Regions from separate parts of the Frankia sp. CcI49 genome, predicted to be linked through region 1. Evidence: riboswitches for the same ligand, from Rfam matches in the RefSeq annotation. Region 1 holds a riboswitch; the other holds the start of a gene.
The links. A riboswitch is a leader RNA that binds a small molecule or an ion and turns the genes downstream of it on or off. The one in region 1 is predicted to bind thiamine pyrophosphate.
Positions count from the first base shown of each region.

Region 1 (4,497 bases):
GCCGAGGCGAAGGCCGCGGGGCTGCCCGCGGACCCGGTGAAGGAGGACCGGCGCCGCCACCGGGAGGAGACGACGGCCTGGTACGTCGCCCGCGCCCGCCGCGTCGGGCGGCTGCGCGAGGCGACCGGCACCGAATGCCCGTGGTGCGGCTCCGGGCATCTGACCGTCCGGCTGCGCTCGGTGGATCTCACCATGGGCAAGCCCGGCAGCTTCCGGCTCGACGCCTGCCGGCGCTGTGGCCACATCTTCCTGAACCCGGCGCTCACCCCGGACGGCCAGGACTACTACGAGCGGGACTGGCGGGACGGTTTCGCCGTCGAGGCCGCCGAGCACTCCCGGATGCGCGAGGCGCCGGCGGACCGTGCCCGCGCCGAGCTGCTGCGACCCCATGTCACCCCGCGGGCCTGGCTGGACGTCGGCGCCGGCTTCGGGCACTTCTGCAACGTCGCGCGGCGGCACTGGCCGATGACCACCTTCGGGGCGCTCGACGTCACCGACGCGATCGACGAGGCGTGCGCGCGCGGCTGGGTGGAGGCCGCCTACCAGGGCGAGCTCGTGCAGGTGGCGGACAGCATCGCCGGGCGCTATGACGTGATCAGCATGTTCGGCTATCTGGAGCGCACCCGGTATCCGTCCGAGGAGCTGGACGGCGCGGTGAAGGCCCTGCCGCCCGGCGGCCATCTGCTGCTCGAGCTGCCGAACCCGTCCTGCCCGGCCGCCCGCTGGCTGGGGCGCTACTGGGCTGGCTGGGACGTGCCGCGCCGGCAGCACTACATCCCGGTCGACAACCTGCTCGCGGCGCTCGAGGACCGCGGGATGCGCCCCATCGTGGTCCAGTTCGGCCCGGCGCAGCGCCCCGGCGACCTCACCCGTGCCCTGCGGCTGCTCATCGCGAACCTCGCCCCGAAGCCCGAGCCGTGGGTGCACGCCAGCCGGGCCGGGATCGGCCGGCGGGTGCTGCGGGCGGTCCTGCTGCTGGCCGCGGTCGTCCCGTTCGGGCTGGCCTGGGGGCTGGACAGGCTGACCCGGCCCGTGCTGGCACGGGGGAGACGCTCCAACACCTACCGGGTGCTCGCCCGCAAGGAAGGCTGACCCGGCCTGGCACCCCAGCGGTTCGCCGCTGTGCCGCTGTGCCGCTGTGCCGTTCTGCGGCTATTCGAGCCGCCGCCGCGGGCTGCGGCAGCCGCCGCCGTTGCTGCCAGGCAAGAGTTGGGCAAGAGTTGAGGATTTTGGTCGTCAGAACGACCAAAATTCCATGATCTTTGAACGGAGGCTCGGATCCGCCTGAAACGCGAACCGGCCGCCGCCCGGACGGGGGCGACGGCCGGCTGGGTAGCCCAAGGGACCGGAAACCTCAGAGATCAGCAGCCGCAGAGATCAGCAGGCTCACGTATCAGGTCGCCTGCTGGTCGGCGAGCGGCAGGTAGATGCGGGAGCCCTGCTCGGCGAACTCCCGGGACTTCTCCGCGAGCCCGGCCTGCACGGCCTCCTCGGTCTCGAGGCCGTGCTCGGCGGCGTACTTGCGGACGTCCTGGGTGATGCGCATCGAGCAGAAGTGCGGGCCGCACATGGAGCAGAAGTGCGCGGCCTTCGCCGGCGCCGCCGGGAGTGTCTCGTCGTGGTACTCCCGAGCGGTCTCCGGGTCCAGCGAGAGGTTGAACTGGTCGTCCCAGCGGAAGTCGAACCGGGCGTCGGAGAGAGCGTCGTCCCAGGCCTGCGCGCCCGGGTGCCCCTTCGCCAGGTCCGCCGCGTGGGCGGCGATCTTGTAGGCGATTACGCCGGCCTTGACGTCCTCACGGTCCGGCAGGCCGAGGTGCTCCTTGGGGGTCACGTAGCAGAGCATCGCCGTGCCGTACCAACCGATCATCGCCGCGCCGATCGCGGAGGTGATGTGGTCGTAGCCGGGCGCGATGTCGGTGGTGAGCGGACCGAGCGTGTAGAAGGGCGCGTCATGACACAGCTCGGCCTGCAGGTCCATGTTTTCTTTGATCTTGTGCATCGGGACGTGGCCCGGGCCCTCGATCATCACCTGGACGTCGTGCTCCCACGCCACCTGGGTCAGCTCGCCCAGCGTGGCCAGCTCCGCGAGCTGCGCGGTGTCGTTCGCGTCGGCGATCGACCCGGGGCGCAGCCCGTCACCGAGGGAGAAGGTGACGTCGTAGGCGCGCAGGATCTCGCAGAGCTCGGCGAAGTTCGTGTAGAGGAAGTTCTCCTGGTGGTGGGCGAGGCACCACGCGGCCAGGATCGAGCCACCCCGCGACACGATGCCGGTCTTGCGCTTCGCGGTCATCGGCACGTACCGCAGCAGCACGCCGGCATGGACCGTCATGTAGTCCACACCCTGCTCGGCCTGCTCGATGACGGTGTCGCGGTAGACCTCCCAGGTGAGCTCCTCGGCCTTGCCGCCGACCTTCTCCAGCGCCTGGTAGATCGGGACGGTACCGATCGGGACGGGCGAGTTGCGGATGATCCACTCGCGGGTGGTGTGGATGTTCCTGCCCGTCGACAGGTCCATCACGGTGTCGGCGCCCCACCTGGTCGCCCACACCATCTTCTCGACCTCCTCCTCGATGGACGAGGCGACGGCCGAGTTGCCGATGTTCGCGTTGATCTTTACCAGGAGGTTGCGGCCGATGGCCATCGGCTCGCTCTCCGGATGGTTCACGTTCGCCGGCAGGACCGCCCGCCCGGCGGCGATCTCGTCCCGCACCAGCTCCGGCGCCAGGCCTTCCCGAAGCGCCACGAACTCCATCTCCGGGGTGATCTCGCCCCGCCGGGCGTAGGCGAGCTGCGTCACCGCCTGGCCGGCGAGTGCCCGCCGCGGCGCGCGTGCGGAACCGATGAACAGGTCGGCCTCGGGTGCGCTCGTCCTGCTGCGCCCGTCGTCGGCGGGCTGGACGGCCCGACCTGTGATCTCCTCGGTGTCTTCGCGGTCGATGATCCAGCTGGACCGCAGTGCCTGCAGGCCCCGCCGCACATCCACCCCGGCGCCCGGGTCGGTGTACGGCCCGGAGGTGTCGTAGAGGACGAGGCTGTCGCCGGTGCTCAGCGCGACCTCGCGCATGGGCACCTGAAGGTCGGGCCGGGAACCGGTCAGATAGGTCTTGCGGCTGCCGGGGAACGGCCGGGCCAGAATTCCGTCCGCCTCGGCGCCGGCCGGGCCGGGGGTGGAGGCCGGAGTGGGGGCGGGAATCGTGGCCGTTGGCTGCTGGGACGCAAGCCCCGGCCCGGAGGAAATCGGTGCATTCTCGGACGAAGTGGACTCAGCTTGCGCGGGCTGGATGGGACGCACCACCTTTGATCACTCCCTACGCCGGAATTACCCGGACAGGTTCAGGCGGTCGGCGGCACCGGCTGTTGCCCGGCCGCCCTCTCAGCCTCCCAGGGTGGAAGCTCCCGCATCTGCCTCGACGCTACGGCAGGCGCCACCCCTTCGCCACCCCCTTGGTCATCTTCGCCAAGTTCGTCACGTACCGGTTCGTGCCATTCGCCGGACGGCTCGGCGTGGTCGGTGCAGGCGTCGGGACCAGCGGCGGGACGGATCGGGGCGAGCTCCCGCAGCGCCGCCCCGACCAGGGCGGCGACCTCCTCCGGGGTCTCCCAGAGATGTTCGGCAGGCACAGTGAGGACCACTTTCGTGGCCGAAAGCACCCGGGCCGGACCGGGTCTGCCGACGCGCACAAGCACCCGCCAGGGCCGATACCAGACGTCGAGCCGGCCGGTGGGAAGGTCGGGGGAGCCGACGGCCACTGTCTGCCCGGTGGGCAGCGAGAAGGCGATCTCGATCTGCCGGTAGAGGCGGGACAGCAGTTTCGGGGTACGGCGGCTCTGATCGTCGAGCGTCTCGCCGATCAGGGTGCGCCGGGTGATCGGCCCGCGGCGCGCCAGCGCCCGCCGCATCGCCTCGACGGTGACGAAACCCTGGCCCAGGGCATCGACGACCACGGTGCGGGCCGCGCCGCGGTCGCCGGACCACTCGGCCAGGTCGACGACGGAACGGGCCGGCACGGTGCGGGGTGGCAGCCGGGCGCGGTGCACGTCCGCCGGGGTGAGCCGGGCCGTGCGGCGGAAGGCCACGCCGGGCACCGGCGCGTTACGGCGCTCGGGTGGAACCAGCACCGTGACGACCTCGTCATCGTGGTCGACCAGACCGTCCAGCTCGGCGGCGGTGGCCCCACCGAGCACCGCTCCCTGGCCGCCCGCGAGCAGGCCAGCCCAGGCTCGCTGGACCAGGGCCGGCCCGACCGCCGTGATCAGCACTCCCGGCGCGGGCTGCCGCCACATGCCGGCGGTGACCCGCGCCCGGATGTCGGCCCGGGTGAGACCGGCGCCGATCGCGTCGCGCTCGCTGATGACACCTGACTGGAGGTCGGCGATCTCCTGCCAGGGGAGTCGGCCGGGACGGGCTGTCATACCCAGACAATGGTCATTGTCGATCCGTTGTGTCCATGGCGGGTTGCCGGCCTGTGGAAAACTACTCCTGGACTGGCTCCAGGC
Region 1 covers NZ_MOWP01000029.1:102,062-106,558, forward strand. The annotation lists gene CcI49_RS26565 (class I SAM-dependent methyltransferase) at 1-1,092, shown strand, start outside; gene thiC (phosphomethylpyrimidine synthase ThiC) at 1,394-3,064, opposite strand; TPP riboswitch at 3,289-3,410, opposite strand; gene CcI49_RS42220 (hypothetical protein) at 3,481-4,362, shown strand.

Region 2 (4,497 bases), on a different contig from region 1:
TGTCAGCCGGGTCGGCCGTGTCAGCCGGGCCGGGCGCGCCGGTTGGGCTGGTCGCGCTGACCGGCTCGGGCGCGCTGATCGGGCCGGTCGTCACGGCCGGGCCGGCGGCGTCGGTGAGACCGGCGATGCTCAGGCGGGCGAGCAGCATGGCGCGGGTCTCCGCGCGGGTGCCGGGTGACATCGCCGGGACGGGCAGCGCCCGCAGGGTGGAGATGGTTCGGGCCAGCTGCTGTTCGTACTCGTCACGAGGGGGACGCCCACCGTCGAGCAGCGCGGCGGCACGGTCTGCCCGCGCGCTCCGCCGGCGCGGCCCACCACTCGCCACCACGCCGCCCCCCGCGTTCTGGCTCCGGTACTCCGGGACCGCGGCTCACGGCCCGAGTGAAGATCGAATGTACCCGATCCGGGTCGCGGAGGCGGTGACGCCGACTGTTTCCCGACGGCGCGGCGCCCGGCCTGGCAGGTCAGCCCGGCCGGGTCAGTTGGTCACGCCCCACTCCATCTGAAGCTGGACCGTGCTTCCCCGCTCGATCTTGCTGCCGGCCTTCGGCTTCTGGGACTTCACCTTGTTGGCGATCCAGTCCTGCCGGGCAGCCTTGAGCCCGACGCGGTTCAGGATGCGCTCGGCGTCCGACCAGGACTTGCCCACGACGTTGGGCACGGTCACCATGACCCCGCTGCCGTCGCCGCCACCGGAGTCGGAATCGGAGTCGGAGTCCTTGGCGACGAAGAGGGTGACGGTGGCACCCGCGTTCACCCGTTGGCCGGGGCTCGGCGAGGTGCGCGCGACCTGGCCCGGCTCCACGCTGTCGTCGGTGATCAGCGACTGCTTCACGGTGAGGCTGAGGCCCAGCGCGTCCAGCTTCGCCTTGGCCTCGTCGTAGGTCAGCCCGACGAGGTCGCCGGGGATCTCCGCCGTCGACGGCCCGGAGCTCACGTACAGGATCACCGGTGTGTTCCGCTCGACCGCCGTGCCGGCCTGCGGCTCGGTTCGGATGACCTGGCCCTCGGGGACGGTGTCGTTGGCCTCCGCGTTGCGCCCGCCGACCGTGAGCTTCGCCTGGGTCAGCTCGACCTGGGCCTGTTCGGCGGTCTTCCCGGCGAGAGCAGGAACGACCGCCTTCGGTGTGCCGCTGCTCAGCCGAAGCGTCACGACGGTGTCGTCGCTGATCTTGGCGCCGGTCTCCGGGTCCTGCTCGGCGACCTGGCCCTCGGCGTACGTGTCGCTGGCGAGCGTCTGGCCGTATTTGAACCTGATGCCGGCCTCGTTCAGGTTCTTCTCGGCCGCCGCCTTGGTCAGCCCGAGCAGCAGCGGCACCTCGGGCTTGGTGCCGCCCAGCAGCGCGCGGAACAGGACCACGCCGAGGACCAGGCAGACCACCACGACACCGGCGATGACCGCGGGGCCGGCGGGCAGCCGCCCGGACCGGGCCTCCTGCGGCCGCCGGCGGCGGCCCTGGCCCGAGCCGGTGCTGATCATGCTGGTCGGCGCGACCGGTGGCCGAGGCGGCTGCGCCGGCAGGGCGCCCGGGTACGCCCCCGCTCCTGGGCCCCGCGGCGGGGTAGGCGACTGCAGCGGGCCGGTGAACCCGGAGTGGTACTCCTCGTCGTCACCGGGCGCGGGAAGGTAGGGCAGGATCGCCCGCAGCTCGGCGAGCAGCGCGGCGCCGTCGGCCGGCCGGTGGTTCGGGTCGCGTGCGGTGGCCCGCAGCGTGAGCGCGTCCAGCTCGGCGGGGACGTCGAACACGACCGAGGACGGCGCGGGCACGTCACCGTGGACGGACTGGTAGGCCACCGACATCGGCGTCTCACCGTTGTGCGGGAGCTGGCCGGTGATCATCTCGAAGAGCATGACGCCGGCGGCGTAGACGTCGCTGCGCATGCCGGCGGTGCCGTGGGTGACCTGCTCGGGTGCCAGGTACCCGACGGTGCCCATGACGACGCCGCCGGTCACCGCCTGGGTCGGCTGGGACACCGGCCGGGCGAGCCCGAAGTCGGCGACCTTCACCTGGCCGTCGTCACCGAGCAGGATGTTCTCCGGCTTGATGTCGCGGTGGATGATCCCGGCGGCGTGCGCGGCGGCGAGCGCCTCCGCGACGGGCTCGAAGATCTCGACGACCTCGGGCACGGTCAGCCGCCCGCGGGTGGTCAGGTACTCGCGCAGCGACCGCCCGCGCACCAGCTCCATGACCAGGTAGTGCAGGACGCCGGCCGTCGTCCGGTCCGAACCCTGGTCGAGGATCGACACGACGCGTGGCGTGCTGAGCCGGGCGACCGCGTTCGCCTCCCGGTGGAACCGGGCCACGAACTCGGGGTCGTGGCTGAGGTTCGGGTGCATGATCTTGAGCGCGACGAAACGGTCGAGGCGGTTGTCGTGCGCGACGTACACCGTCGCCATCCCGCCGACGGCAAGCCGCTCCTGGGCGGTGTACCGCCCATCGAGAAGACGACCGATGACAGGGTCGGTCACCGTGGCATCCACGGGGACAGTTTACGATCGGCCGTTCCGACCGTCGGACAGTGGTCTTACTTCGCAAATCCGTCGGAGTGGCGCCCAAACGGGCGGGACTTTCGTCACAAAGTGGCGAATCTGCGCCGGAGTGGCGCGATCAGTCGCGGATTTTCTTCTGGGCCGGGCGAAATCTCGACGCCCGCGCGGGCGGCCCACCTCGGCCGGCGCGGCGCGGCTCACACCCTTTCCCCGCCGTCCCCGCCGCCAGCTGCGGGAACTGGCTGGGTACCTCCACTTCTGGTGCTTACACTGTGGCGTGACCGGGGAGCCCGCGGACGCGGGCTGAGAGGCCGATCAGGATGCCGTCGGCGACCCGCAGACCCGATCGCGGTCATGCGCGCGTGGGGAGGAATCGCTCGATGACACAACAGATCACGCCGACGGGTCCTGCCATCAAGGCAGGTCCGGCCGGCACGGCCGGTGCGGCCGCTGCGGCCGGCCTCGGGGAGGACCCCCTCCAGATCGCCGGCACCGCCTACGCCAGCCGGCTTCTGGTGGGCACCGGCAAGTTCGCCAGCCACGAGCTGATGCGGGCGAGCCTGGTCGCCTCCGGCGCCGACATCGTCACCATCGCGCTGCGCCGGGTGGACCTGTCGCGGGCGGGAGAGGGCGACGTGCTCGACTTCGTCCCGGCCGGGATGACGCTGCTGCCGAACACCTCCGGGGCGGTCGACGCGGCCGAGGCGCTGCGGCTGGCCCGGCTCGGCCGCGCGGCGACCGGCACCGCGCTGGTGAAGCTGGAGGTCACGCCGGACCCGCGCACCCTCGCACCCGACCCGATCGAGACGCTGCGCGCGGCGGAGCTGATGGTCGCCGACGGGTTCACCGTGCTCCCGTACTGCTCGGCCGACCCGGTGCTCGCCCGCCGGCTCGAGGAGGCCGGCTGTGCCACGGTGATGCCGCTCGGCAGCTGGATCGGCTCCAACCGCGGCCTGCGGACCCGGGACGCGATCGAGGCGATCGTCGAGACCGCCGGCGTCCCGGTCGTGGTCGACGCGGGCCTCGGCGCGCCGTCCGACGCCGCCGAGGCGATGGAGATCGGTGCCGACGCGGTGCTGGTCAACACCGCGATCGCGATCAGCGCCGATCCGGTCACGATGGCGCGCGCGTTCGCGCTCGCGACCACCGCGGGGCGGCTGGGGTATCTCGCCGGTCGCGCGCGGCCGGGTAGCGCGACGGTGGCCGCGGCGTCCTCCCCGCTCACCGGCTTCCTCGGCTCGCTCACCGACGACGGCGCCGGTGGCACGGTCGGCAGCGGCGCCGTGAGCAGCGGCGCCGTGAGCAGTGGCGCGGTCGGCAGCGGCACCGTGAGCAGCGGCGTTGGCGGGGGCGCCTGATGGCCAGCCCGCCGGGCCTGTTCGCCCACGAGCTCGCCGCGTCGGACATCCCGGGCCTGGCCCGGTCCGCCCGCGAGGCGGGCCCGGCCGAGGTGGACGCGGTGCTGCGCCGGGCGGCCGCCGCTGGCCGGGGTGGCGGCGCGCACGGCGACACCGGCGGCCGTCTCGGCCTCGCCGATCTCGCCGTGCTGCTGTCGCCGGCCGCCACCGGCCGGCTGGAGGAGCTCGCGCAGCTCGCGCAGGCGACCACACTGCGGCGCTTCGGGCGGGCGGTGCGGATGTTCGCCCCGCTCTACGTGTCGAACGCCTGCCTGTCGTCCTGCACGTACTGCGGCTTCGCGAAGGGCCTGGAGGTGGCGCGGCGCACACTGACCCCGGAGGAGGCCGTCGGGGAGGCGCGCCTGCTGGTCGACCTCGGTTTCCGGCATCTCCTGCTGGTCTCCGGCGAGCACCGGATCGAGGTCTCCGCCGACTACCTGGTCGATGTCGTGGAGCGGCTGCGCCCGTTCGTCCCCTCGATCAGCATCGAGACCCAGACCTGGTCGGACGACACCTACACCCGGCTGGTCGCGGCCGGCCTGGAGGGGGCCATCCACTACCAGGAGACCTACGACCGGGCGCGTTACGCCGAGGTCCACGTCGCCGGCT
Region 2 covers NZ_MOWP01000007.1:92,582-97,078, forward strand. The annotation lists gene CcI49_RS06775 (DUF5667 domain-containing protein) at 1-328, opposite strand, end outside; gene pknB (Stk1 family PASTA domain-containing Ser/Thr kinase) at 479-2,470, opposite strand; TPP riboswitch at 2,764-2,877, shown strand; gene CcI49_RS06785 (thiazole synthase) at 2,872-3,849, shown strand; gene thiH (2-iminoacetate synthase ThiH) at 3,849-4,497, shown strand, end outside.
Region 2: linked by a shared signal. The riboswitch ahead of CcI49_RS06785 (thiazole synthase) and the one ahead of thiC (phosphomethylpyrimidine synthase ThiC) in region 1 are both predicted to bind thiamine pyrophosphate.